3 regions of the Cellvibrio chitinivorans genome follow, and region 3 is predicted to be linked to each of the others. Evidence: predicted binding sites of a transcription regulator. Region 3 holds the regulator's gene; each other region holds the start of a gene.
What was found. The regulator PhoB, encoded in region 3, activates phosphate uptake and scavenging genes when phosphate is short. The targets are predictions, from matches to a motif close to TGTCATAAANNTGTAACA.
Positions count from the first base shown of each region.

Region 1: the regulator PhoB is predicted to act here: its motif matches at 3,390-3,407, upstream of SPL68_RS17145 (ABC transporter permease subunit).
Region 2: the regulator PhoB is predicted to act here: its motif matches at 4,674-4,691, upstream of SPL68_RS06225 (inorganic phosphate transporter).

Region 1 is NZ_JAYKKN010000008.1:107,220-117,135, forward strand. It holds gene pstA (phosphate ABC transporter permease PstA) at 1-1,006, opposite strand, end outside; gene SPL68_RS17145 (ABC transporter permease subunit) at 1,021-3,312, opposite strand; gene SPL68_RS17150 (PstS family phosphate ABC transporter substrate-binding protein) at 3,476-4,444, opposite strand; gene SPL68_RS17155 (ClpXP protease specificity-enhancing factor) at 4,688-5,116, opposite strand; gene SPL68_RS17160 (ubiquinol-cytochrome c reductase) at 5,234-7,480, opposite strand; gene petA (ubiquinol-cytochrome c reductase iron-sulfur subunit) at 7,482-8,081, opposite strand; gene rpsI (30S ribosomal protein S9) at 8,360-8,749, opposite strand; gene rplM (50S ribosomal protein L13) at 8,761-9,189, opposite strand; gene zapE (cell division protein ZapE) at 9,303-9,916, opposite strand, start outside.
Region 2 is NZ_JAYKKN010000001.1:1,476,731-1,486,646, forward strand. It holds gene SPL68_RS06215 (discoidin domain-containing protein) at 1-1,789, opposite strand, end outside; gene ppk2 (polyphosphate kinase 2) at 2,038-2,961, opposite strand; gene SPL68_RS06225 (inorganic phosphate transporter) at 2,974-4,581, opposite strand; gene rpsF (30S ribosomal protein S6) at 4,925-5,362, shown strand; gene rpsR (30S ribosomal protein S18) at 5,366-5,593, shown strand; gene rplI (50S ribosomal protein L9) at 5,606-6,052, shown strand; gene dnaB (replicative DNA helicase) at 6,218-7,627, shown strand; gene SPL68_RS06250 (MOSC domain-containing protein) at 7,643-8,152, shown strand; gene panC (pantoate--beta-alanine ligase) at 8,309-9,160, shown strand; gene panD (aspartate 1-decarboxylase) at 9,202-9,582, shown strand; gene SPL68_RS06265 (hypothetical protein) at 9,691-9,912, shown strand.
Region 3 is NZ_JAYKKN010000001.1:758,333-768,248, forward strand. It holds gene SPL68_RS03225 (lytic polysaccharide monooxygenase) at 1-278, opposite strand, end outside; gene SPL68_RS03230 (vanadium-dependent haloperoxidase) at 774-2,720, shown strand; gene SPL68_RS03235 (hypothetical protein) at 2,807-5,593, opposite strand; gene phoR (phosphate regulon sensor histidine kinase PhoR) at 5,764-7,047, opposite strand; gene phoB (phosphate regulon transcriptional regulator PhoB) at 7,196-7,894, opposite strand; gene SPL68_RS03250 (alpha/beta fold hydrolase) at 8,015-9,016, opposite strand; gene ubiA (4-hydroxybenzoate octaprenyltransferase) at 9,067-9,916, opposite strand, start outside.

The DNA.
Region 1 (9,916 bases), on a different contig from region 3:
CTGCCAGCACACCCAATGGTGTCACCATGATCGACATCACAATCACCATAGTGATGGTTCCGAAAATCGCGGGGAAGATACCGCCTTCAGTGTTTGCTTCACGCGGTTCGTCGGCCAGAAACTCCCACAAACGATCTGCATACTGCGCCAGCTTGCCCATTACGCCCAGTTCGTTCGGGCGCGTCACGCGCACTATATGGTCGAAACCAATCACGGTTTGCTTGCCATCGGCCGTGCGCACCTGCAACTTGTCGCGTGTAGCCTGGGCGAGAATTTCATCGCGTTTGGTTTTGATCAGTGAATACTCGGCTTCCAGCGCAGCGCGGCGCTCGGCCATATCGGCATCAGCCAAGGCCATAGCCTCACCTTTCACGCCATCCAACTCCATACGGCGACGCTCAAGGCGCAGTTCATCCATACCGTTGTTGATGCGACCAATATCGACTTTCTCAATACGCGAAACCTGTTCGTGCAACTCCAGCGCGCGCTCCAAACGCTTATCCAGCTCCTGCCAGAAGTTTTGGTCGCCCAGCTTGCTTACTTGTGCGCCATTATCCTGAATCGCAACGGGATAACCGTAGAAGTTGCCCCACTCACGACGCTCGATCGACACAGCATCAGCTGGGTACTCCCATTTGCCCATTCCCATATCGAGAAACCAGACAAAATCGCGTCCGCTGATATCGCGGTTGCCCAGTTTGATCAGGTGACGGGTAATCACTTCCAGATCGTCAGGTACTTCATAACCACCGTCGCGTGCAACCGCAGCAGTGATGACTTCATCGCGCACGAACTCACCCATGATGATGTGTTGCTGCCCGCTGCGATCAGTTACCGAGGTTTGCAAAATATCTGCTGGCCAGAAGTGGCCGAAGCCTCGGATGGCAATCAACCCCAGCAGTCCAACTACCATGATCATGCTCAGCGCAACCGCGCCACCATTGAGCCAGACCCAAGGTGAGCCGCTTTGAAACCAGGAGGTCTGTCTAGATGTCAGTTTTTTCATCGAATCTCACCCAATTACAGATTGCTGTAACGCTTGCGAAGACGTTGGCGAATTACTTCAGCCAAAGTATTCACTACAAACGTCAGCGCCAGAAGCACAAGGGCTGCAAGGAACAGGACACGGAAGTGGGTACTCGCCACCGCCGTTTCCGGCAGTTCCACCGCAATGTTGGCGGAGAAAGTGCGCATCCCTTCAAAGATATTGAAGTTAACAATCGGGCTGTTACCGGTCGCCATCAGCACAATCATGGTTTCGCCCACGGCGCGGCCGAAGCCCATCATCATCGCGGAGAAAATACCGGGGCTGGCGGTCGGCAATACCACGCCCACTACGGTTTGCCAGCGAGTGGCGCCCAGCGCCAGCGAGCCTTGAGTCAAGTGGCGCGGCACACTGAATACGGCATCTTCAGCGATGGAAAAGATAGTCGGGATCACCGCAAAGCCCATCACAATTCCCACAACTAAAGCATTGCGCTGGCTGTAGTCGATGCCATTTTCGGTAAACCACTGGCGCATGCTGCCGCCAAATACCAGAACTTCGGTCATTGGGCTAAGCGCCACACACAGCCATACGGTAAGGATGATCGGCACAATCAAAATCGCCGCTTCCCAACCTTCGGGCACACTGGTGCGCAGGGATTCGGGGCAGCGGCTCCAGATATAACCGGTGACAATCATGATCACCGGTAAGGCAATCAAAATCGCAAAGATAGCCGGCAGATGGTTTTCCACAAACGGCGCCAACCAGAGACCAGCAAGGAAACCGAGGATTACCGTCGGCAAGGCCTCCATAATTTCGATGGTGGGTTTTACCAAGCCGCGCAGTTTGGGCGTCATAAAGTAAGCGGTGTAGATAGCACCGGCCACGCCCAGCGGGATAGCAAACAGCATGGCGAAAAATGCGGCTTTCAGGGTGCCGACCGAGAGCGGCACAAAGCTCATCTTGGCTTCAAAATTATCGCTACCTGAAGACGCCTGCCAGATGTACTCGGGCGACTCACGCCCTTCGTACCAAACCTTTTGCCAGAGTGAACTGAACGACACTTCTGGGTGCTTGTTCCACACATCGGCTACCGCCAGATTGTTGCTGTCATCGAGCAAAAGCGCGCGGTTATGGATGGGCGAAACGGCCATCTGCACTATGGATTTATCACTTAACTCGTCGAGGAACAGGGTGCGCTCGGAGGTGCCGTAATAGATGCCGACATTGCCTTTGTCGTCGCTGACCCAAAAGCCGCGGCGAGCGTGCTCGGGAGTTACACGGACAACTGCGCCCTCAAGCGAATCAAATGCGCGCACAAATTTCACTTCATACACGTTGTCGCTGTTGCGCACCAAAAACCATTGGCTGACCTCACCCTGATCCGTGCCTATCACCAATGAAGCTGTACCTACCAAAAACTCCATCGCAGTAATTTTACCGCCCGGCACAGCAACCGGTGCCTGACGCACTGGCGCGCTAGGGTTGATGATGTTGTACAGCCACAGCTGGGCTTTGTCGTCGGCAACGATGAAATGCTGCGCACTTTCATCGACTTGAATAGCAATCGGCGTTACACCTTCGGGCAACGCAGGCAGAGTGAAAATCTCTTGGCTGAGCGTTTCTTCGCCGGTGATCATATTGGTATTGCTGCTAAACACGCCCAATAACAGGCGCTTATCGGCAGTCAGTGCCCCCAACAAAATACCGCTGGACGAATCCTGCACCGCCAACTGGGTAATGGCCGCACCCTGCTCGTCCAACTGCAAAGTGTTTTCGCCCAGCGGGAAAACCAGACTTGGAGTGATTTTGCGTTTGTCGTTGGGATAGCTAAGTGCGTAATTCACCTTGGCCAAAGCTACCTGACCATTGCTGTAACCGTAGGCAATCAGACCTTGGTCGGGCGTACTGGTCGCCAAACGGGTAAAGGTCGCACCTTCGCTCACCGGAATTTGGGCATTCAGAATTTGACTGCCATCGTTCACTGAAAAGAAATTCACTGCACCGCTACGCTTGAAACTGGCTCCGATTTCTTCGTAGCGCTCCAAGGTTAGGTATTCTGTGGCATCGGCTTCAGTCTGCTGCAACTGCGTCGGCGTGTATTGATGGGTAATCTCAACCGATGCCCCGCGAAACAGAGGCGCGATCTCGGAAAACAGGTAGAAAAAAATCAATCCCAAAGAAAAAACTACCGCCAAACCGGCAGTCATTACCCCGTAGCGCGATAGCTTATCTTTAAATTGACGAATGCGACGCAGGCGGCTGCGCTGCTCGGTTGTTGGCATCAAGCTCTGAGTTGGCTTGGCCACTGCGGCTGATTCGGACATGGTCTACTCACCTGAGTTATCTGGCGTGGAAATGCTAACAACCAAAAATGACACTTTTGTTACAAACACCAGATCTTTGTCATATTTCTGTCATCTTTTTTAGTGATGACTTGCATAAAAAAACGCCGAACTAAGTCGGCGTTTTTTCGATCACACATGGTGCTTATTGAAACTCAGCCAGAGCCTTGGTCACCATGGTTGCTGGCAGCGGGATGTAACCATCGCGCACTACAGTTTCTTGACCTTGCTTGGACAGAACCAGCTTGATGAATTCCAATTGGATTGCATCCAGCGGGCGGTTCGGGTGCTTGTTGATGTACATATAAAGCACACGTGACAGCGGATAAGAACCGTCAAGCGCGTGAGACGCTTCAGCAGTTACAAAAGGTTGGCCTTCTTTCTTGGCCAAAGGTACCGCTTTAACACCTGAAGTGATGTAACCAATACCTGAATAACCAATACCGTTGATAGACTCGGAAACACCTTGCACTACAGATGCAGAACCTGGTTGCTCAAGTACGCTGGCTTTGTAATCGCCTTTACACAGAGCTTCATCTTTAAAGTAACCGTAGGTACCCGATACGGCGTTACGGCTGTAAATGGTGAAATCGCGGTTTTCCCAAGCGCCAGTCAAACCTACTTCACCCCAGCGAACGATGTCTTTAGCACCGCCACATTTGCGGGTAGCAGAGAAAATGGCATCGACTTGAGGAATGGTTAAACCTTTGATCGGGTTATCTTTATTCACGTAAACAGCCAATACGTCGATAGCCACTGGCACTGCGGTTGGTTTGTAGCCGTGCTTGGCTTCAAACGCCTGAATCTCTTCAGTTTTCATCATGCGGCTCATTGGGCCGAAGTTCGCAGTACCTTCAGTCAACGCTGGTGGTGCAGTAGAAGAACCGGCACCCTGGATTTGGATGTTCACGTTTGGATAGACTTTTTTGAAGTCTTCCGCCCAGAGGGTCATCAGGTTGTTGAGGGTATCGGAACCGATAGAGTTCACGTTACCTGATACACCAGTTACCGCCTTGTACTCTGGCAATTTTGGGTCAACCGCTGCTTGCAGCGCGGCTGCACACACCATAGAGCCGGCCAATACCAACCCTTTGATAATCTTCATAGCGTTCATAGAGCGCTCCGTTTAGTCATTCGTGAATAATCAATTTTGCGTGTTGATGAAGAGACTTTCCCTCTCCATTGGCGGCCACTTTATCCAGCAAATATGACAGTAATATGACCAAACAGAGTTTTTTGTCACAAAAATGTCTTTGAATCGTCACAATATTTTCCGCAGCCTTTTCTCATGCACAAATGAAAACACCAGCCGAAGCTGGTGTTTTTTAACTGGCTCGTTGAGCTCTCAGGCTTACCGTTATTTGACGACTCTAAGCCCAGGGCGCTTGGCCTTTGGTGCTGCTCCCGAGGGGGATACAGGCTCAGGACGGGTAGGTGCAGGAGATGGCGGCACTGGTGGCTGTGGATTTGTCTCTGGTTCGAACATCATGCCTTGGCCGTTTTCACGCGCATAAATCCCTAAAATCGCCCCGCAAGGCACATATAAATTATTAACGACACCACTAAAACGCGCGTTAAACGATACCGCGGTGTTATCCATAAAAAAGTCTTTAATGGCAGATGGGGAAATATTCAGGATGATCTGGCCATCTTTATTCACATGCTGTTGCGGCACTTGCGTGCCCTGCACATGGGCATCAACCAAAATATGAGGAGTGCAATTGTTGTCCAATATCCATTCGTAGATGGCACGCAAAAAATAAGGGCGACTGGAGGTCATGGACATAGAGAGTTCCTTAGCTGTTCAAATGAATACCGGCGACAACTTACAGGTATTTTGTGTGAGGCTCAATTTAATCGAGCCAAAAGCAAAACGGGCGACCTAAGTCGCCCGTTTTTGTTATCAGTGAATATCTCGCCAGAATTCGCGATTCAGGAAGTAGACAAAGATAAATAGGATCACCAGGAATCCGAGTACATACAAACCAATCGACTGACGCTTAACCGCGATAGGCTCAGCAACATACTCAAGGAAGTTCACTAGATCATATACCGCCTCATCAAACTCAGCCTGAGACATAGAACCTTTGATTTTGCCTTCTTTCAAAGCACCGCAATGCTCATCCACTACCACTTCACCCACATCGTTGCGCAAAGCGCCGCCGTGATGATTCAGTTTTGGACCAGCACCGCACTCCAGCAAACCTTGCGGGCCAATCAACACGTGCGGCATACCCACGTTCGGGAACACACGGTTGTTAACACCCCAAGGACGCGTTTCATCTTTATAGAAGTTGCGCAGGTAGGTGTACAGCCACTCAGGTGAACGAGCACGTGCAACCAAGGTCAGATCCGGTGGAGCAACACCAAACCAGACTTTGCCTTGCTGCGGCTTCATGGCGATTTCCATCAATTGACCAATACGCTGATCACCGAAAATCAGGTTTTGCTCCATCACGCTGTGGGGAATATCCAAGTCATCGGCAACACGCTCAAAGCGTGAGTATTTTGCCGAGTGACAACCCATACAGTAGTTTGCAAAGTACTTGGCACCGCGCTGCAGAGACTCTTTGTTCTCCAGATCGGGTTCCATCACATCACAAGGAATAGTCCCGCAGTGGAAGGCACCTTCAGCTGCTACCACTTTGATTGGAACAACTGCCAGAATCAGGAACAGCACAAAACCAGCGGCAACCACCAAACCCGGCAGACCTTTAGCTTGAGTGCGAGTTGGCTCAACCAAATCTTTATCGCGCGCAGCCAACATCGGCAATACCGCGAAGATAACAGCCAGAACAAAACACAAGAACATCAACAGAGCTGGAATATGGCCAGCCTTGAAGTCACCGATGTAGGAGATACCCATCCAAGCAAAGATCACCGCAAATACACCGCACGCAACCCAAGACAGTTTGGATTTGGTCTTATCTGAACTGGTAGTAGTCCAAACCGGCATAGTCAGGAAGTAAGCGAAGTAGAAAGCAGTAGCGATTTGCGACAACAGAGTTCTACCTTCAGTTGGCGATTTAACTCCCAAGTAACCCAACACTACGAACATAGCTGCGAACGCAATCAACATGATGCGTGGGATATGACCGCGATAACGCATGGATTTTACTTTGCTGCGATCCAACCAAGGCAGAACAAACAACAAGGCAATAGCAGCGCCCATAGCCACAAAACCAAGCAGTTTCGCCGTCAATACCATCGGGCCTACTTCGATTTGCAGAGTTACTGCACGCAATACTGCGTAGAAAGGAGTGAAATACCAAACTGGCGCAATATGGGTCGGGGTTTTCAGGTTGTTCGCTTCTTCAAAGTTGGCGTATTCAAGGAAGAAACCGCCCATCTCTGGCATAAAGAACATGATGAAGCAGAAAGCAAACAGGAATACGGTAATACCAACCAAGTCATGAACTGTGTAGAACGGATGGAAAGGAACGCCATCGCGTGGAATACCGTTTTCATCTTTGTTCTTTTTGATCTCAACGCCGTCAGGGTTGTTAGAACCCACTTCGTGCAGTGCCAGAATGTGCATCACCACCAGCGCTAACAATACGATTGGCAGTGCAACTACGTGCAGCGCAAAGAAACGGTTCAGGGTAATACCAGAGATCAGGTAGTCACCGCGAATCCATTGCACCAAGTCTTCACCGATACCGGGAATAGCGCCGAACAGGGATACAATTACCTGCGCGCCCCAGTAAGACATCTGACCCCAAGGCAGTACGTACCCCATAAAGGCTTCTGCCATCAGCACCAGATAGATAGTCATACCGAAGATCCACACCAACTCGCGTGGCGCCTTGTACGAACCGTACATCATGCCGCGGAACATATGCAGATAAACCACAACGAAGAATGCTGATGCGCCGGTGGAGTGCATATAACGCAGCAGCCAACCAAAATCCACATCGCGCATGATGTATTCAACAGACGCGAACGCGCCTTCAGCAGAAGGGTTGAAACTCATAGTCAACCAAATACCAGTCACCAATTGGTTAACTAATACCAGCAGAGAGAGAACCCCAAAGAAATACCAGAAGTTGAAGTTTTTGGGCGCGTAATACTTGCCCATATGGGTATCCCAAGCACGCTGTACTGGGAGGCGCTTATCGACCCACTGCCACAAACCTGTTAACCAATTCATCTTATGCCCCCTGATCTTCGCCAATCACAACAACAGCATCGCTTTCATAACGATGAGGAGGAACCTCCAGATTCAGCGGAGCAGGAACCGCTTTATATACACGTCCCGCTAAATCGTATTTGGAACCGTGACAAGGGCAAAAGAAACCACCCTGCCATTTTTCGCCGCCCAAATCAGCAGCACCTACATCAGGGCGATACATGGGAGCACATCCCAAATGCGTACAAACCCCCAACATAATCGCAAATTCTTTATTGATAGCACGCTCAGGGTTTTTAGCGTATTCAGGTTGTTGCGGCTCATTAGAATCTGCATCGAGCAGAATACCTTCGGCTTCAACTTTCTTCAGGCTATCCAAGGCAGCCTGAGTACGACGCACGATAAACACCGGCTTACCACGCCACTCAACAGTGACCATAGCGCCCGGTTCAATTTTGCTAATATTGTACTTTACCGGTGCACCAGCAGCTTTCGCCTTGGCACTTGGGTTCCAGGAACCCACAAACGGAACTGCGGCACCCACAACACCAACCGCACCCACAGCACACGTGGCTCCGATTAATACGCGACGGCGCGTTTGATTTACTGCGTCATTACTCATGACGATTTTCTCCCCTAAACACGGCTAGCAATTTGCCTAAAATCGTCCTGCGACTTGAACTAAATACCGCTCAAAGCCTGCGAACGAAGGAATATTGGGTGACTCAAGAAAAGGCGGGCAATGTTAATGAATTAACGCTCTGCTTACAAGAATAACCACACACATTCAGTGGGTTATAGAAGGTTAATTTTAGACGTAAAAAAACGCCCAAGCCAGTAAAGACTTGGGCGCTTTTATTGATTGCCTCCAGCCAGCCATAAACCGACTGAAGAAAACCATTAACGCTTGGAGAATTGTGGCTTCTTACGTGCTTTACGCAGACCAACCTTCTTACGCTCAACTTCGCGAGAGTCGCGAGTAACGTAACCAGCTTTGCGCAATTCGCTACGCAGAGACTCATCGTACTCCATCAGAGCGCGAGTCAAACCGTGACGAATCGCACCAGCTTGACCAAAGCTACCGCCACCAGAGACAGTAACATTCACGTCAAATTTTTCTACCAGACCAACCAGTTCCAATGGCTGACGAACAACCATGCGCGCAACTGGACGACCAAAGTATTCATCCAAAGGACGATCATTAACAGTAATTGCACCAGTACCTGCAGTGATGAACACACGAGCAGTAGAGGTTTTGCGACGGCCGGTGCCGTAAAATTGTGCAGACATGTCAGCTCCCCTTAGATGTTCAGTTCTTTAGGTTGCTGAGCAGCATGTGGATGCTCATTACCTGCATAAACTTTCAGTTTTTTGAACATAGCACGACCCAGTGGACCTTTCGGCAACATACCTTTAACGGCAGTTTCGATGGTGCGCTCTGGCGCTTTTTCAATCAACTTTTGGAAGCTGATTGACTTGATGCCACCCACAAAACCAGTGTGAGAGTAATACATCTTGTCAGTCGCTTTACGGCCAGTCACGCGCACTTGAGCAGCGTTGATTACAACGATGTAATCACCGGTATCAACGTGTGGAGTGAATTCTGGCTTGTGCTTGCCACGCAAGCGTGAAGCAATTTCCGCAGATAAACGGCCGAGGGTTTTTCCCGCCGCATCCACGATGAACCAGTCCTGAGAGACAGATTCTGCTTTGGCAATATAGGTCTTCATGTTATTCCTGCCTAATTGGATGTGGAACTAATTTAGATAGATAAACGCCCCTAAAATAGGGAGGCAGCATACTACACAGCCAATGCCTGTTTTTCAACCACTATTTGACCTGATTATTCAGGGCGATGCGGCCGCGCCAGATACTCGTGACTTTGCATCTCCAGCAAACGACTAACAGTTCGCTGAAACTCAAAATCCAACTTGCCAGTGGAGTAAAGCTCCGCAAGCGGCCGTTCGGCAGAAATCACCAGCTTGACCTGCCGGTCGTAAAACTCATCAACCAGATTAACAAAGCGGCGCGCCTGATCATCGTTAGCCCGCCCCAAACCCGGCACATTACTCAAAATGACCGAATGATATTCGCGCGCCAGCTCGATATAGTCGTTTTGCGAACGCGGGCCATCACACAATTCAACAAAATCGAACCAGACAATACCTTCACTAAGGTAGCGCGAACGAATCAACCGCCCCTCTACCTCAAGCTCAATATTCTCACTCACCTCAGCATTGGCCGATAACAAGCTCTTGAAGCTAGCCATCAGACTCTGATCTGCCTCTTTATCTAAAGGAGAATGGTAAAGCTCGGCCTGCTCCAAAGCGCGCAGACGATAATCCACACCGCCATCGACATTCACCACCAGCGTATGTTGATTGAGTAGAGCGATAGCGGGCAAGAAGCGCGCACGCTGCAAGCCATCCTTATATAGGCCATCAGGAACTATATTGG
Region 2 (9,916 bases), 720 kb from region 3:
TGGCGGAGTTATTGACGGCGTTAGGCGCAGGGTTGGCGACAGTCGCGCGTACCCCGCTGGTGTAAGGCGCGGCTTTGATTGCACCGTTACTTACGCCATCAAAGTTGGCGATGGTTTGCTTGACGCTGTAACCATTGTCCGGCCAGACAATACGGATATTGTCGATATAGAAATCTGCAGCGCGATAGTGGCCTGCTTCAACCATCAACACGAGGTTGTCTGCTTGGCTGGCAGCGATATTGGAATCCGGTGTGCCGGTATAACCCAGCTCAACGGTATGCCATTCACCGGCTTTACCGATGGTGCCGTTAAAGCGCGCCAAGCGACCGGTATTGCCATCCCAACTGGGGGTGACGCTGACCACGGCGTTGTTTTCCAAGCCGCCGCCGATCTCTTTACCGAGCAGATTGGTGGCTGATGCTGGGTAGTAAACATCGGCAAAAATCTTGGCGCGACCGGAGCGCAGTTCGCCCGCGTTCAGCTTGCCAAAGCCGCTGAGTTTGAGGTTATCCCACTGTTGGCTGGCATCGCGCACATAGTGCAGCACCTTGCTTGAAGTGTTGACCGCGCCGGGGGCTGGGTTATTAACAATCGCACCCGCACCCATAGCTACGCCATTTTGCAAGTGAGTAAGTCCTAACCCGCTTTCATAACTTGCCAGCGTTTGCGTGCGACCTTGTTCGATAGTGACGGGCTTGCTCACGGTTTTGAGGCTGCAACCGCTGTTGAAGGTCACGTTGAAGTTGCCAGAGCGGGCAGAGTTGCCAATGGAAGCGACTATCTCACGGGTGCCTTGGCCAGAAACGATGGTGACGCCAGCGGGAACTGACCAGTTGTAGCTGGCAGATGCTGGACCATCGACACGGTATTTTTTGTAGGCATCGCCACGGTAGATGTAGGTATCGCCTTCAATCGACCAGCTGGCATCGTTCTTATATACAGCTACATAGTCCACCTGCATCAACTGCTCAGCGGCTTCGGTGCCGTTGGGGTTTCCGGCCAGTGAACCGCCCATCGCCAAGTTCAAAATCACATGGAAGGGACGGTTGTAGAAGGAATTCCAGTTGGAGCGGACGGGGTTTACACCGTCGAGTTTGCTGCGCGAGCTGGTGATTTTGGGTACGCCGTCAATCGACCAGACCATATTGTCTTCGTACCATTCCACCGCGTAGGTGTGGAAATCGGTCTTGGTGCGACCGGCTTCGGGGGCGATCAGGTTGTCCGGGTTCGGCCAGCCGGTATTGCCGTTGTAGGGCCAGTAGGCGCCGTAGTGCAGGGTGCCGAGAATATCTTCGCTGGTATTTACGGTTTCAAGGATGTCGATCTCACCGCCCTGCGGCCAGCCGTGTGAATCGCGCTGTTGCTCGCTGGTGAGCATCCAGAATGCAGGCCAGGTGCCTGAGTCGCTCGGCGCTTTAATGCGCGCTTCGATCTTGCCGTAAGTCCAATCCTGTGCGTTTTTGGTACGCAGGCGGGCGGATGTCCAGCTTTTGCCTTCGTAGTTCTCGCGAATCGCCTTGATGTTCAGCAAGCCGCCGCTGACCCACATATTTTGCGGGCGATCCGTGTAGTACTGGAGTTCGCCATTGCCGCCGCCGTCGCCGTTCACTTCTTGCGACCAGTTGTTGCGATCAAGGGTGGTGCCGTTGAAATCGTCTCTCCAGACCTGATTCCAACCGCAGGTTTGCCCGTAGGCCGCTTGTCCGATAAGCAAGAGTGATAAGGGAAGTGCTGCGATGGAGCACTGCTTGGTTGAAAGCAGTTCTCTCGCCTTGGCGAGCTTTTTCATGATTGCCTCTTGTGTCTTTATTGTTAGCGTTTGTCGTTTTTATCTTGTGGTGCTGGTCATGCAGTCTCTCGGCTGCATGGGCGGCACTATTTCATTCGAACAGAGGCGGGTTCATCCTGATTTTTGCGATTTGTAGAAAACTGAGAAGCCCCACTTAGTGAAATCGCAAAGTGGGAAGCGATAAAAAGCCCGTGCTGATGATCAGGGCGGGCTTTGGCGACAGATGAATCTGCGGTTTGAAACAGGTATTAATAAATAGAAGGCACAAACATCGCTTCGGGAATGGGGGCGCGGTAGTAATCCGGGTTGTACACCCGCGCTGGCAGCTCCACTTTCGGGTGTTCCACTTCGCCGTAGGGCACCTGCGATAACAAGTGGTTGATGCAATTCAAGCGTGCGCGTTTTTTATCGTCCGCGCCTACTACCCACCAAGGCGCTTCAGGGATGTGGGTGCGTTCCAGCATCACTTCTTTGGCCTTGGTGTACTGCTCCCAGCGGCGACGGGATTCCATATCCATGGGCGATAACTTCCACTGTTTCAGCGGGTCATGCACGCGCGCTAAAAAGCGTTTGTGCTGCTCGCTGTCGGTGATCGAAAACCAGTATTTGATAAGGATGATGCCGGAGCGTATCAGCATGCGTTCAAATTCAGGTACGGTGCGGAAGAATTCGTCGTACTCATCGTTGTTGCAAAAGCCCATCACCTTTTCCACGCCAGCACGGTTGTACCAGCTGCGGTCAAACAGCACGATTTCCCCGCCCGCAGGCAGATGGGAAATGTAGCGTTGGAAATACCACTGGGTGCGCTCGCGGTCACTTGGCGCGGGCAGGGCGGCTACGCGGCAGACGCGCGGATTCAATCGTTGCGTTACACGCTTGATCACGCCGCCTTTGCCGGCGGCATCGCGGCCTTCAAACAGCACCACGACTTTGAGTTTTTTATCCACCACCCAGTCCTGCAACTTCACCAGCTCCGATTGCAAACGCAGCAGCTCGCGGAAGTACAAACGGCGGTCAAGCTCCTTGCCTGGTTCTGCCTTAGCGGTTTCAAGCAAGTCATCCAAGCGCTCGTCGTCCAGCTCCATTTCCATTTCTTCGTCGAGGTTGTCCATCATCTCCTCGTACATAAACCGCTCGTAATCAAAGGCGGGCAATTTCACATCATCATTCATGGCGGGCTCCCGTTAGAAAATGTTGCGCAAAATCAGGAAGGCGATGGCGCTCAAAATCGCCGCCGCTGGCAGGGTGATCACCCATGCAAGTGCGATAGGTTTCATCAAACCCCAGTTGGTTTGGTTGTTAACTAAACCTATGCCCAATACTGCGCCGATCAAAATGTGCGTACTGGAAACCGGCAAACCCATAATCGATGCCAGCATTACTACTGCCGCGGCTGAAAGCTCAGCGGAGAAGCCAGACGCCGGGTGCATTTGGGTGAGGTTGTGGCCGACGGTGGCGATTACTTCTTTGCCGATAAACCAGAGGCCGGCGATAAGTGCGATACCAAAGGTGATCATGGCCGCGGTGGGAATGCCGGCTTCCGAGCCGATCTGGTTGGTGCGCAATACTTCAAGAATTGCAGCAAATGGGCCAATCGCATTGGCGATGTCGTTGGCGCCGTGGCTGAAGGCAAAACCGGCGGCGGTGAATACTTGCATCCAACTGAACATCAAAAAGGTCGATTTGCTCAGGGTTTCGCGTTTGAGAGTTTTGGCGAAGATGAAAGTAGCCATCCACACGCTGGCGGCGATCATGCCCAGAATCAGGTAGTTGTGCAGGGTGGTTAACCCCAAGTCCAGATTCTTCAATCCCTTAAACAGCAGCATGGAACCAATCACCATGGCGCCTACGGCGGCGATCATCGGCACCCAGTTTTCCAATGCGCGATGGCTATCTACTTCATTGCGCTGGGCGTCTATACGCAGGACTTCCTTGTAGTAGTCGGATTCCAGCTCATGGGGGTGAAAATCGCGATCATTCATCACGTGCATGTCGCGCGTCATCGCATGGGTGTAGGCGATTTGTTGCACTTCCGACAAGCGCTCAAATGCCTCTTTGTGTTTTTGCAGATGGTCGCGTTTGTTTTGGCGAATATGCTCAAGGCGCGCATCAGCATCATCGTTGTAGCGCAGGATGTGTTTTTTGATCTGGAAAAACACCGCGTAAGACACCAATCCACCCAGCACTGGCGAGAGCACCCAGGACACGGCGATCTGCCCGATTTTGTCCCACTGCACCAGCGCCAAGGCCGAGCCGGTGCCGCTCATCAAAATGCCCAAGGTAATCGAGCTGCCCACAATGGCGCCGATAATCGAGTGAGTAGTTGAAACCGGGTAGCCCTTTTTTGTCGCAAACAGCAACCAGACAGCTGAGGCGATCAGGGCGGACATCATGATGTAGACAAAATCCATAGGTGCGACGGCCATCGCCCCTAAATCCACAATGCCGCCGCGGATGGTTTTGGTTACCTCGCCGCCCGCGATTACCGCGCCGCTCACCTCAAATACTGCCGCAATCAACAGCGCCTGCTTTACCGTGAGAGTGCCAGCGCCCACGCTGGTGCCGAAGGAGTTGGCAACATCGTTACCGCCAATGGTGAAGGCCATAAACACGCCGAAGGCGGTGGCTAATACAAATACCAAACTGTGATTGTGCTCGGTATAGCCCAAGCCCCAAAACAAAAAGTAACTGGTAGCGGCGATTAACAGAGCGCCAAAAAAAATGCTGTAGGGCGAGATACCGCCATTGCCACCGGACACCGGCAGTGTCGATGTTGACGCTGTGTGGTTCATAAAAACTCCTGTAGATCGAATTGAGTTGGCTGAGCGGCCTTGGAGGTGGTCTTGCGGTTGTTAGGTTTCCTTGGGTCAAACTAGGCGGGGCAGGTGACAAAATGATGACGGGGGGTGGCGTTTAGGTGCTGATTTTGAAGGTGAGAGGCTATTTTTGTCGGGCGCGATAAGTTGGGCAGGTAAAACCAAGCTACAGCGGGCTTTGTCCTTGCATCTCCTGTATCAAATCCGTACAATTCCGCACCCCAAACCGGCCGGGGGCATGAGATGTGCAAGCATCCAAAAACCGGCTACTCCTTGTTTCACCTCACTTGAGGGAAACTTTAACCCGTAAGGAGCTAACATGCGTCATTACGAAATCGTGTTCCTGGTTCACCCGGACCAAAGCGAACAAGTACCTGCAATGGTAGAGCGTTACACCTCTGCTATCAAAGCTGACGGTGGTTCTGTTCACCGTTTCGAAGACTGGGGCCGTCGTCAATTGGCCTACTCAATCAACAAAGTACACAAGGCTCACTACATTCTGTTGAACGTAGAGTGCTCTGACGCTGTGTTGGAAGAGTTGACTACCAACTTCCGTTACAACGATGCCATCCTGCGTAGCATGGTTCTGCGTGAAGATGCTGCTATCACTGAAGAATCATTCATCATGAAGGCCGAGAAAGAAGGCCGTGAGCGTAAAGCACGTCCAGCACGCGCTGAACGTCGTGATGATGCTGAAGACCTGTCTGACGAAGACAGCGCTGAAGCTGATGATTTCGAAGAAGAGCAGGAGGTATAACCCATGGCACGTTTTTTCCGTCGTCGTAAATTCTGCCGTTTTACCGCTGAAGGCACCAAGCGCATCGACTATAAAGATGTTGAAACGCTGAAAGCTTACATCACCGAAACTGGCAAAATCGTTCCAAGCCGTATCACTGGCACCAAAGCTAAATACCAACGTCAGTTGGCTACTGCTATCAAGCGTGCTCGTTACCTGGCTTTGATTCCATACACTGACAGCCACGAGTAAGGGGTAATAGAGATGGAAGTTATTCTGCTCGATAAAGTAGGTAAATTAGGCGCTATCGGTGACAAAGTAAGCGTTAAGTCTGGCTACGGCCGTAACTACCTGTTGCCACAAGGCAAAGCGGTTGCTGCTACTGCTAAAAACATCGCTGACTTCGAAGTTCGTCGCGCTGAATTGGAAGCTGCTGCAGCTGCCAAAATCGCTGAAGCTACTGCTCGCGCTGAGAAGCTGGCCGCACTGGAAGTGACCATCGCTGCCAAATCTGGCGACGAAGGCCGTCTGTTCGGTTCTATCGGTACTCGCGACATCGCTGAAGCAATCTCTGCTGCTGGCGTTGAAGTTGCTAAGTCAGAAGTTCGCTTGCCACAAGGTGTAATTCGCGAAGTTGGTCAATACGACATCGACGTTCAGTTGCACTCTGAAGTGATCCAAGCTGTTAAATTGGCGGTTGTTGCTGAGTAATCCCTCAGCGATAAACGCTTTGCGCGTCAGCTTAGGCTGACAAGCAAGCCGAAATCGGGCACTATCGACACCCCTTCCGGGGTTTAGATGTGCCCGATTTTTTTTGCGCAACATTTGCTCAATAATCATTCCAATAGAACAACGCCAGCAGTGTTTTGACGACCTATGCCTGAATCCAGTTTCGACTCCGCCAGTTTTGAGGATCGCCTCGCCAACGAGTTATCCGGCCACAACGCCTTGCCCCACTCGGTAGAAGCCGAGCAATCGGTACTGGGTGGATTGATGCTCGACAACAACCGTCTGGATGCGGTGCTGGAAGTTGTTACCGAAGCCGACTTTTTCCGCGAAGATCACAAGCTGATCTTCCGCATGATGCTTGAGCTGCAAGAGGCTGGTCAGCCGCTCGATGTCATCACCCTGTCTGAAGAGTTGCACAAGCACGATGAGCTGGAGCGCGTCGGCGGTTTGGGCTATTTGGTTGAGATGGCCAACAACACCCCAAGTGCCGCCAACATCGCCGCCTATGCCAAGATCGTGCGCGAGCGCTCAACCCTGCGCCAGCTGATTGCCGCTGCGCAGGACATCAGCAAATCGAGTATGAATCCGGCCGGTCTGGATTCCGACGATCTGCTGCAACTGGCTGAAAAACGCGTCGCCGAAATCGCCGAAGATCGCCCGAAAGAGGGTGGTTTGGTCGGTGTAAATGACCTGCTCAAACAAACCGTACAACGTATCGATGAACTCTTCCGCTCCGGCAGCGATATCACCGGTGTGCCCTCGGGTATTACGGATTTGGATCAGCGCACCTCTGGTTGGCAGCCGGGCGAGCTGATTGTTCTTGCTGCGCGTCCATCTATGGGTAAAACCGCACTGGCGCTCAACTTTGTAGAAGGCGCCTTGTTTAATCAGCCACGCCCGGTGGTGGTGTTCAGTATGGAGATGCCATCAACCTCGCTGGTGCAGCGGATGATGTCGTCCATTGGACGAATCGATCAGGGCAAAATGCGTAACGGTAAGCTCACCGAAGAAGACTGGCCAAAGCTTTCATCTGCGGTCGCCAAACTCAAAGACAAGCTGCTGTTTATCGATGACACCGGCGGTTTGAATCCGCAGGAAATGCGCGCCCGTATTCGCCGCATCGCCCGCGAACACGGCAACCCCGGCATGATCATGGTCGACTACCTGCAGTTGATGACAGTCGCAGGCAGCGGCGAAGGCCGTACGCAAGAAATCTCGGAAATTTCGCGCTCCCTCAAAGGCATGGCGAAAGAGTTTGAATGCCCGATGATCGCCCTCTCGCAGCTCAACCGCGGCGTGGAGCAGCGCCCCAACAAGCGCCCCATGAACTCCGACTTGCGTGAATCCGGCGCCATCGAGCAGGACGCCGACGTGATCCTGTTCATCTACCGCGACGAATACTACAACGAAGACAGCCCCGACAAAGGCATGGCCGAACTCATCATCGGCAAGCAGCGTAACGGCGAAATCGGCACCTGCCGCGCTGCCTTCGTCGGCAAATACACCCGCTTCGACAACCTCGCGCCTGAGTATTTGCAGCAGGGTGGGTATGACTAACGAAGGATTTCTTCAATGAACACCCAAGCCCGTCTGCTCGATAAACTCTGCGCCGATATAACTCCCGGAAAACTGGAGTGGATTGGTTTGCGCAGCGAGCGGCGCGGCGAAGTCTTGGTGGTTGATGAGGCTGAAGCGGTTGTCGGTCAGGGTCTGGTGGGTGACCACCGGATGAAAAAGTCACCCGGTTCGGCACGCCAAGTCACCATTATTAGCAGCGAATATATCCAGCAGATTTGCCAGCATACTGGTCATAAATCTATCGACCCGTGTCTGTTGCGGCGCAATCTGGTCATCTCCGGCATGAACATGAATTTGCTGCGCTACCAGCGGTTGCAGATTGGTGAGGTGATTATCGAAACCAATGCGCTTTGCCATCCATGTTCGCGTATGGATGAAAATCTCGGCAAAGGCGGTACGGCGGCTATGTTTGGTTACGGTGGTTTGTGCGCCAAAATCATTCAGGGTGGACGACTCGCCGTGGGCGATGCGGTTATCCGGCTGCCGCTGGTTGAATCAGTTTGAGTCAGGCTCCTCTGTCGCCAATATCCTTCTCTTGAGTGAACTTTTTGGTTGTTTTTTGATCGATAAATGTACTTATCAATCCTGACCATGTATTATCGCGCGCCCGAGTTGCCGACGGCTTTATCGGGCGTTTTTAGTGTGGTTTGAGGATTAGCAATGCAGGTTTTCCATCACATCAGTTCCCTGCGTGAAGCCTTGGCGGCTGAGCGTCGTGCCGGTAAGCGTATCGGTTTTGTGCCGACTATGGGCAACTTGCACAATGCGCATTTGGAACTGGTAAAAATCGCGCAGAAAAGCTGCGATCTTGTGGTCACCAGTATTTTCGTCAATCCGCTCCAATTTGGCTTGAACGAAGATTGGGACAAATATCCGCGCACCTTGGCGGCAGATTCTGCCAAGTTGGAATCGGTGGGTTGCAATTACCTGTTTTGTCCCGATGAAAAAGAAATCTACCCCAATGGCATGGCCGAGCAGACGCGTGTGATCGTGCCGACCATGACTGATGTGCTCTGTGGCGCCAGTCGCCCTGGTCACTTTGAGGGTGTGACAACCGTTGTTACCAAGCTATTTAATATCGTCCAGCCAGATGAGGCGGTATTTGGAACCAAGGATTTCCAGCAGCTGGCAGTGATCCGCCGGATGGTGGAAGACCTGTGTATTCCGGTTAAAATTACCGCCGGTGAAATCTTCCGCGAGGCGGACGGTTTGGCGATGAGCTCGCGCAATGGGTTTATCACCACCGATGAGCGCCCCAAAGTGGCTGTGCTCAACCGCAGTTTGAATGCGATCAAACAGGCGATTGCCGATGGTCGCCGCGATTTTTTAGTGCTGGAGGACGAAGCGCGAGCGCAGATTGAAGCGGCCGGGTTTCGGGTGGATTACTTCAGTATTTGCAATAGCCGCACGCTGGAAATGGCGGCACACGATGATCGGGAGATCACTATACTCGGCGCCATGTATACGCAAGGCGCGCGGTTAATTGACAACGTTTCTGTGGTGTTGGCGTAGTTTTTCTAGCGCACCGCACAAGTGATTCCCCGGAGGATCCCATGCTTTCACATATGCTTAAAGCCAAGCTGCACATGGCTAAAGTTACCCAGGCTGAGCTGTGGTACGACGGTTCCTGTGCAATCGATGCCGATTTGGTTGCGCTGGCGGGAATGCGCGAGTTTGAGCAAATCGATATTTACAACGTAAACAACGGCGAGCGTTTTCACACCTACATCATTCTGGCTGAGCCGGGTTCTGGCACCTTTTCTATGAATGGTGCAGCGGCGCGTAAAGTTGCTGTGGGCGACCGCGTAATTATTGCGACCTACGGTCACTTCACCGAAGCTGAGCTGTTGAATCACAAGCCAAAGTTGGTGTATTTGAACGAAGATAACACCGTCAATCGCACCACCAACACCATTCCTATGCAGGTCGCCTGATCAATTGATTGAACTTAATTGATTGGTTGAACTTAGTAGGACAAAAAAGGGTCGCACTCAGGCGGCCCTTTTTTATTGGGGCAAATTTATTAAAAGGAGGGATTTTCTATGGCTCATAGACCTTATGACGGCGAAAAAGTACTGAAGCGGTTCGAGGATTTGCAACATCAGGATGACGAACCCAAAGAGCATACGCTGCAGGAAAATGCGAAAGAACGTGCCAAGCATCCGGAGCATTTAAATGCGGGTACTCCCTACGATTGGGAGGATGTAGACCGCTATCGTGAAGAACTCGAGCGTCTGGACAAAGAGGCGCAAAAAGGCGGATAGCTAA
Region 3 (9,916 bases):
GTCATGTTGGCGCCACACAGCTTGCCATCTGGAATCAGGTTTTGGTGGTTGTCGTTAGCGCCACCGATACCGATAGATTGTGGTTCATATTGGCTGGCGTTGCCTCCAGCTGCTGCAGCCATACAAGCTGCGGTGGTATTACCACCTTGCGAGCTAGTACACCAAAACGCACGACTTTTCGGGCTAGATACATAACCGTGTGCAAACGCTTGGCTTGCAACCAACAGCGAACCCATTACTACAGCGGCAATACCGCAAGTTTTCATTGTATTTTTCACTTTCAATCTCCGAACTTATTGTTGATTAGAGGTGCTTTTGAGAAGGCACTCGGGACTACGACTGAATTAACCATGCATGAATCAGGTCGCATCCGTGGCGTCAGGATCATTGCATGGCTGGGAGTCTAAAATGACAACGTTGTATTAGCGAGTTCGAGTTTTGGTTTTTGAGGTAGTTTTTTGCGACGAAAGTACGATTTCTGGAAAATTTGCAGCGCGATTAGGGATGTTTTTGTTATTCCTAAAAAATAATGTGACGAGCTAAACAGTTTTTAAATGGAATAAAAAATTAATTCTGAAATAAAAAATATCGATGAATCTGAACAGACCAAATGTGTAATGGGTGGTTTTTAGTCGAATCCCGCACAGCGACTTGGCGTATCAATCTATAATTTCCCGCGCACATTAATTTAATAAGCAAGAGTGGTAGTTATGTTTCGAGGTGTTTCGCTTTATGCCCTGCCGAGGGCTAAAAATTGGGGGGCGATATGCCTGATGAGTTTATTGGTTGGCTGTGGTGGTGGCTCCTCGGATAAACCAAAGGCTATATCCCAAACGCCGGACAATCGCCCGGTATCGGTGGCGCAGCGCTGGAATGAGGTAGTGCTGGAGTCGATCCGCCGCGATCGGGTACGCCCGCCGGTACAGGCGCGCAATTTATTTCATATCTCTGCTGCGGGTTATGATGCCTGGGCGGTTTACGCCCAAGCTGACATCGCAACTGCGCTGCCCGAGACTTATCTGCTGGGCAAAACCCGCGCAGGTTTCAACTGTCCACTGCCGCAGCGCCCAGCACCCACCGATGCCCAACCTGCGCGCGAAGAGGCATTGAGCTATGCCAATTACCGCTTGATCAGGCATCGCTACCAGGAATCGCCCGGTTATGCCCATACGCTGGCACTGGCGGAGCAGTTAATGCGGGACTTGGGTTATGACCCAGCCAATGAATCGGTCGATATCAGCGCGTCAACGCCTGCGTCTTTGGGCAACTATATCGCCCAGTGTTATATCGATTACGGTTTGCAGGATGGCTCCAATGAGGCTGGCTCCCACGCCAATCGTTATTATCAGCCGAGCAACCCGCCGATTGCGCCCTCCCTGCCCGGCAACCCCAGCGTTGTTGACCCTGACCGCTGGCAGCCGATAACGCTGGACGTATTTGTTGATCAGGGTGGCAATGTAATTAGCAACGGCGCGGCCAGTTTTGTTGGCGCCGAGTGGGGCAATACCCTGCCGTTTGCATTGAAGGATACTGATCTGCACCGCTATGAACGCGAGGGCAACCCCTATCCTGTCTATCTCGACCCCGGCCAACCGCCCAGTTTGAAAGTGAACCCTGCCAACTACCAATGGAGTTTCACTTTGGTCGCGAAATGGTCAGCCCATCTGGATCCGACCGACGGGGTGATGATCGATATATCGCCGGCCAGCCTCGGCAATGCGTCCGCGCTTCCGCGTTTATTTGATGATCACCGCTTCTTCTATGACGATCGCAATGGTGGAGCCTCCGAGCAAGGCCATAGACTCAACCCTAAAACCGGCGCCGCTTACACGCCGCAATGGGTACCGAGAGGGGATTACACCCGGGTACTGGCCGAGTTTTGGGCAGACGGGCCTAATTCCGAAACCCCGCCCGGGCACTGGTTCAGCATTTTTAATGGCGTTACGCGCGATGCACGTTTGGTAAAGCGTTTTCGCGGTCAGGGTGAGTTGTTGGGCAGTTTGGAGTGGGATGTCAAAGGCTACTTTGCCCTTGGCGGTGCCATGCACGATGCCGCCATCGCTGCTTGGGGAGTAAAAGGCTGGTATGACTATGTGCGGCCTATTTCTGCCATACGCACTATGGCTGATTTGGGGCAGAGCAGCGATCCGAGCCGCCGCAATTATCACCCGCAGGGCATACCGCTGGATCCGGGCTTTGTGGAGATAGTGGAGTTTGGCGACCTGTTATCGGGCAGTCACAATCAGCATGTCGGCAAAATTAAACTGCGCGCCTGGCGCGGTCCTAGTGCGATTCAAAACCCCGCAACCGATACCGCTGGTGTGGATTGGATACTCGCTGAAAACTGGCAGCCCTATCAGCGCCCCAGTTTTGTATCGCCGCCTTTTGGCGGTTATGTGTCCGGCCACTCCACCTTTTCACGCGCGGCGGCGGAAGTGTTAACCGCATTCACTGGCGATGAATACTTCCCCGGTGGCATGGGCGAATTTCCCTTGCAGCAGAATCAATATCTGGTATTTGAAGAAGGCCCCAGTGTGGATTTAACCCTGCAGTGGGCGACCTATCGCGATGCGGCTGATCAGTGCAGCTTGTCGCGAATTTGGGGTGGTATACATCCGCCGATGGACGATATGCCCGGGCGCTTGATGGGGGAAGTGATTGGGGTGCAGGCAGTGGACTTTGCAGAGCAGTTTTTTACCGGTAGCAGCACCCAGCGTTAATCGATCAGCCTTGACCAAAGGTATTGCCCATAAACAACAAACCCGCCAATTGGCGGGTTTGTTGTTTTAGCAGCAAGACTGAAGGATTAGTTCAGCGGATTGCCGAAGCGCTTCATAGTGAAATTATCATCATCCGCGCTGAAGGATAGAGTGTTGCCATCCAAAGTCGCGGTGATATCGCCTTCCAGGGTACAGGTGTCATCTGGATAATCATCGGTATAGTCCTGATCTACTGTTGCGCTTAACAGGCCGGTTTCTGCATTCCAGGTAAAGCTGCCATTCGCCCAGCCGATTTGACATTCAGGATCATCATTTTCGATTTTGGCGTGGATGAAGCCATTGTCAGCGGTAAAGGTAAACCAATCGCCAGAACCCGATACTGCCCAAGCGCCTGCCAGAGGGGCAGATTCGCTCGGGGTAACTTTAGTCAGGGCGAAAGTATCCTCACCTTCGGTCATAGTCATGGAACTACCAGAAATAGTTGCAGTTTCAACACCTGAGGCGCTGCAGCTATCTTGTGGGTCAACTGCGGTAGTATCAGTGTCCAAATCTACCGAGAAGGCGCCAGTAGTGGCATTCCAGCTATAGCTGCCATAGGCCACTCCGGGTTGGCAATTAGGGTCTTCATTGCTGACTTTTACCTGCGCGAAAGTGCCGTCTTTGCGGAACATCAGGTAGTCACCGCCGATAACCCAAGTGCCAGCGATGGCCGGTTGATAGTCAAACGCCGCCAGCAGATTATTTTTAGCTGCGCCATTGAGTACCAATGTGCCGGTTTCCAGCGTTTCGCCTTCGTCAGCTTTGTCGCCGCGGCGAACCAAGCCATCATGTACCGTAAAGACAACATAGTGCTCGTCTGAATCAAAATCACCTACAGCCAGCACACTTTCCGGAATGGCAAAACCAATGGCATTGGCCTCATCGCCTTCCAGGTAGGGAAGGGTCAATTGTGACCAGGTAGTGGTTGCCAACAAGGTTGGGCTGCTCTCGTTCCAGTTGTGCAAATAGAAGTGGACAGTTTTGTCGTCGTTGTCCAGCAATTGCACGCCAATAACCTCGCCGTTAGGCCAGTCGATAGTCACCAGTTTGGCGCCTTGAGTGCCGGGTTCTACGTCGGGCGAAATGAGCTCAGCCAAAGTCTCAAGCACGCTGCTGGTTTGTGCCCAACCCTCAGCTGTCCAACCGACATAGTTGACGGTTTCACAGTTGCCGCCAAAGCTGCTCGGTGAGTCGTTTAACTCGCCATCACCATTCTTATCCCAAGGGCAGATAAGGCCATTGCCATAGTCGTAACCCGCGTTATACCAGAGGGTGTAAAGCTCATTGGTGCTTTGGATGGTAATGCGGTAGCCCAGTGCACCTTGAGCAAAGTTGTTGGCAGGATTGATCTGCGACACCAGACCGCGGGTATCACCGTAGGCATTGAAGAAGGTAGAGATTGAGCGGCCGCTCAAATTGATCACTTGCGTTGCCTTGGCGTTCACACTGTTGGTTGGTGCATCGGCAGCGCCCAAAGTGACAGAACCGTCTTCATTTAGGGCAGTGGCTTGGAAAATGTCATTAGAGATAACCCAGCCTGACTCAGTTAATACCACCTGACCATCCAGCTCGTACTCGGGCAGTAGCTGGAATGTTTCGCCATCGTAATACTGCTCTTGCTCTGGGGTATTCAGCGCAGGAAAACCGCCGTAATAAATTTCACTTGGCTCATAGCCCTCAATCCAGTAGATGCCGCCGCCAGCACTCAGGCCGGTAGCCAGAGTGTTGGTTGCTAGAGGTAGTGAATTGGTGACGTTGGTCGCTTCAACCTGAACGATTCCGGCAACTTGTTGCTGCACTTGCGCCAATGCCTGAGTGATGCTGGTTGCGCCTACAAAAACTTGATCTTCCAATACATCGGCAACGGTTTCGATCAGGTTTTGCAATACGGTGAGCTGGGTAGGATCATTCACATCCAGTCCGAGATCGTCAAAGGTGCCTTCACCGCCGAGACTATCCAAAAAGTTTTGATATGCCGCAGTTGAAGCAAGGCTAACTTCCAAGTCTTCGCTGGTGGTAGGGGTTAACAGTAGATCGCTGCTTTCAAACACATTCTCGCCTGGTTGGAAGACCGTGATAGGACCGTTCAGGTCGGCAACTACGATACAGTCAAGCTGTGGGTAGCCGGGTACGTTGATAGACCAGGAACCGTCTGCGTTTTGGGAGGAGTTATTTTCATCCAGTGGGATGGTTTCAAGCACATTGCCCGCAAGATCAACAACGACTACAGCCAGTTGATTGAGCGGCAGAATCTCTTCAGTTTTATGTGCTTTGGCACTGCGGCCGGTTTTAGCGAGTGCTGCAACATCATCCAGCTCGGGTGAGCTGATTGTTACCGTGAAGGTGGTAGTCCCTGCAGCGGCAGAGCTGCTGGAATTGGAACTGCTGTTGTTCAGGCTGGAGCTGCTGTCCATGCTTGAACTGCTGCTATTGATCGAGCTGCTGGACACAACAGAACTGCTTGCGACTGAGCTGGAGCTGGTGGCTACCGGGCTGGAAGATGAAGACGTCGTCGGGGTAGAGCTGATAGTGCCACCGGTCTGGCTGGAGCTGCTCTCCATGCTGGAACTGTTAGCATCGCTTGAACTGGAACTGCTGGCCTCAACAGAGCTGTTCTCTACTGAGCTGGAGCTGGCTTCTACTACGCTGGAAGATGAGGAGGTAGCTGGGGCGCTGGAAGTTACTGAAGATATAGAGCTGGAACTAGAGCTGATGGGAGCCACGCTGCTGGTTGGCGCAGATGACTTATTACCACCGCCGCTACCGCCTCCACCACAGGCGACCAAGGTCATTACAGATACAGAAATTAGCCCAAATTTAAATTTATTAGTCATAAAAACTCCTGTTTTGATAGTAGGAACCGTGCATTTTACACATATTTTATGCGACACAGTTCTATAACTTAGCCCAGAAATAAGCGCTTGTTAGATCAAAAAAGGTACTTTTGGGGATATCTATAGCTAATGGTTTTAGCGCCAAACCTGAATTGGCTGTCTATTGGTTTCTATTCCTGCAGCGGAAAAACACAGATAAATACGCTGCCTTTGCCTACTTCACTGGTGATTTTCAGCTCGGCTTCGTGGCGCATCAATACGTGTTTTACAATCGCCAAGCCTAACCCCGTGCCGCCGGTGCCGCTGTTGCGGCTGGCATCAACGCGGTAGAAGCGTTCGGTCAGGCGTGGGATGTGCTGGGCTTCAATGCCCGGGCCGTTATCGCTGACGGAAATGTAAAAGTGTTTTTGATCCTGCCATAGCAGAATGCTCACCTTGCCTTCATTGGGGGTGTATTTGATGGCGTTGGTGACCAGATTGGAGAAGGCGCTGTGCAGCTCCTTTTCATTGCCCGACAGCATCAGCGGTTTAGTGGTGTTGTTGCAGATCAGCGTCAGCTGCTGGGATTTGTCTTTGCTCAGCACATCCGCCTCGCTTTTGACGATGGTGAGCAGCTGTTCAATATTGATCGGCTTGTGATTGTGCCCTGCTTCTGTCGTCTCAAGCTTGGAGAGCACCAGCAGGTCGTTGATCAGTAGCGACATGCGCTTGGCCTGCTGCATCATTTGTTGCAGGGGTTTATCCCAGCTGGGGGTGGTGTTGTTATCGGCGAGGGTTTCCACATAGCCGTTGATCACCGTCAGCGGGGTGCGCAGTTCGTGGGAGACGTTGGCGATAAAGTCCTGTCGCATCTGTTCGAGGTTATGTAGTTGCGTCACATCGCGTACCACAATCAAGCGCTCGCCTTTGCCAAATTGGGTGATCTGGAATTGCAGGTGGCGGGAGTTAAAGCGCGGCGATGGCAGCTCCAGCGGTTCGCTGAAATTGCCCTCTTCAAAATAGGCGACAAATCTGGGGTGGCGGATAAAGTTGATTACCGACTGCCCCTGATCTTTGGCGTGCAGCGCGAGCATGCGGTGCGCCGCCGGGTTCCAAAAGTCCAAATGGCCGCGCGCATCCAGAATCAGTAGACCGTCTTTGAGTGCCGAGCTGATCTCCTGAATCCGTTTGATCACCGCTTGCAGGTTTTCTTTTTCATCGCGCTGTTGTTTTTGCAGCTTGTAGATATTGTCGAAAATCTGCCCCCAAATGCCGCTGGCTTCGGGCGGGTATTCAGTCTGCTGGGACACAATCCATTGGTTGAGGCGGCGCATCTGGCGCAACATCAGCAGGATGAAAATGACGCAGCCGATCAGCAACCAAACAGCAATATTGCCGGTAACAAAGCCGATCAGGCTGCAAATGGCGAGGATAATGAGAATGCGCTGGAGTTCAGCGCTGAAACCTTTTAACAAGACCGACAACCTCGTGGCACATAGCGGTAGCAAGGTCGGGGCACCGCTGTAAGACCGTCTGAGACATGGATGTCGAAGATGAGCCTACAGGGATGTATTCACGGCGTGTCTTGCAGTGGTGTCCCGACTTTGCGACGAATTCAGTGAATCAGGCTTCGATACGGGTAGAGAAACGATAACCGGTACCGCGCACTGTCTGGATCAGGTCTTCGTGGCCATCCACAGTCAGGGCTTTGCGCAGGCGGCGGATATGCACATCAACCGTGCGCTCTTCCACATACACATTGCCGCCCCAGACGTGATCCAGTAACTGGCTGCGAGTATAGGCTCTTTCCTGATGGGTCAGGAAAAATTCCAGTAAACGATATTCGGTCGGGCCCATATCCACCGACTGGTCATTAATAGTGACGCGGTGGCTGGCGGGGTCGAGGCAGAGACCTTGCACGGTAATCGGTGCGGAGGTGATTTGTGGATCGGCGCGGCGCAATACCGCTTTCAGGCGGGCAACCAGTTCGCGCGGCGAGAAAGGCTTGGTGATGTAATCATCCGCGCCCACTTCCAGACCTTGAATCTTGTTGTCTTCCTCGCCTTTGGCGGTAAGCATGATGATCGGGATATTCACGGTCACTTCATCGCGCTTTAAGCGGCGCGCCAATTCGATCCCGCTGGTGCCGGGCATCATCCAGTCGAGCAGAATCAAATCGGGTTTTTCATCGATAATCAGGCCGTGAGCATCCTGGGCATTGCTCGCTTCCATGACATGATATTCGGCCATTTCCAAGGCCACGCGCAGCATATCGCGGATTGCAGATTCATCATCAACGATAAGGATTTTACGACCGGTCATATAAGTTCTACCTGAAATAACAGCTGAATGCCGCACAGTTTTGTGAAGCTAATGTTGCAGAGTATTAAATAATTTCAGTGTTACAAATTTATGACAGTGTAAACATTTCGCAAAAAAGTGTTATCGCGCTAGTTCTTTTAATAAAGCCTGATGAAAACGCTCTGGCGCTTGGATTTGTGGCGAGTGGCCTAAATCCGCGAAGTTAACCAGTGTCGCACGTGGAATGGCTTGCGCTGTTAAACGCCCGAGTTTTTTATAGTTGCCCAAGGTTTTTTGCAGCTCAGGGGGTGCGGCGTCTTTGCCTAAGGCGGTATTGTCTAGCTCACCAATCAAGAGCAATGTCGGCATTTTCAGTTGCGGGAATTCGTAAACCACCGGCTGGCTCATAATCATGTCGGCGGTCAGCGCCGAATTCCACGCCACCAGCTCCTTGCCTTTGCCGCGATACATGCCCGCCTGCATCTCCACCCATTGGTCAAACTCCGGGCGCCACTTGCCAGCGTAATAAGTCGATAACTGATACTTGCGGATGCCCTCGGCGCTGGTATTCAGATCGCGTTTGTACCAGTCATCCACACTGCGATAAGGCACGCCCAGTGCTTTCCAATCCTCAAGGCCGATGGGGTTTACCATCACCAGTTGTTCGGTTTGCTGCGGGTACATAAGCGCAAAGCGGGTGGCGAGCATGCCGCCCATGGAGTGCCCCATCACCGTGACTTGATTGACGCCGATAGAGTCGAGCAACGCGCGGGTATTTGCCGCTAACTGCTGGAAACTGAATTGATAATGCGCAGGTTTGCTGGATTTGCAAAAGCCGATCTGGTCGGCCGTCACTACGCGATAGCCTGCATCTACCAGCGCCTTGATCGTCCCTACCCAGGTCGCGGCGCAGAAGTTTTTGCCGTGCATCAACACCAGCGTACGGCCATTTGGCTGCGCGGGTTTGATATCCATGTACACCATTTCCAGCGCTTGCTGCTGGGATTCAAACGCGAAGGTTTTGGTGGGATAAGGGTATTCAAACCCTTCCAAGCGCGGACCATAAACGGCGGGTTCGGCAGCTTTGGCCAAGGCGGCGGTAGTGCTAGTGATCAGCAGCGAAAGACATAACCAGAACTTCATAGTTCGTCCTCTGTGGTGATGATGGGGTTGGGGTGAATTCAGGCGGCTACTCAAGCCGCCGCAGGCGTTTGACGGAGCGCGTAATCTGCGACCAGACCGACAAATACCGCTACGCCGACCCAGTTGTTATTGAGGAAGGCTTTAAAGCAGTCCTCGCGTTTGCGGAAGCGGATCAGCCATTGTTGATAGGCAAAGAGTGCGGCTGCGACTACCAATCCCAAATAATACAAGCCGCCTAATTCAAAGCGGTTGCCGACCAACACCAGCGCATAAATCGTCATTAGCTGGAGCACACCGGTCATCAGACGATCCTGCTCGCCAAACAAAATCGCGGTGGATTTGACGCCAATTTTCAGGTCGTCATCGCGGTCAACCATCGCATAAAAGGTGTCGTAGGCGACTGTCCAGAGCACTGTTGCCAAATAGATCAGCCAAATTCCCTGCTGTAATTCGCCCGCTTCGGCGGCGTAGGCCATGGGAATTCCCCAGGCGAAGGCTGCGCCTAAAAACACTTGAGGTAGATGGGTGTGGCGTTTCATAAAAGGGTAGCAGAAAGCCAGAATCAGCCCGCCGACCGAGAGTTTGATGGTGAGCGGATCGGTCATCAGTACCAGCCCGAAGGCGATCAGGCAGAGGGCGACAAACAGGCCGAGCGCCTCTTTGCTGGATACCGCGCCAGTGGCGAGCGGTCGGTTTTGAGTGCGTTTGACCTTGCCGTCGATTTTACGGTCGGCAAAGTCGTTGATCACACAGCCAGCGGCGCGCATCACGATCACGCCCAGAGTAAAAATCACCAGATTTTTGATGCTGGGCACACCTTTAGCGGCAATCCACAGGCTCCACAGGGTTGGCCAGAGCAATAGCAAGGTGCCAATCGGGCGATCCATACGCATCAGGCGC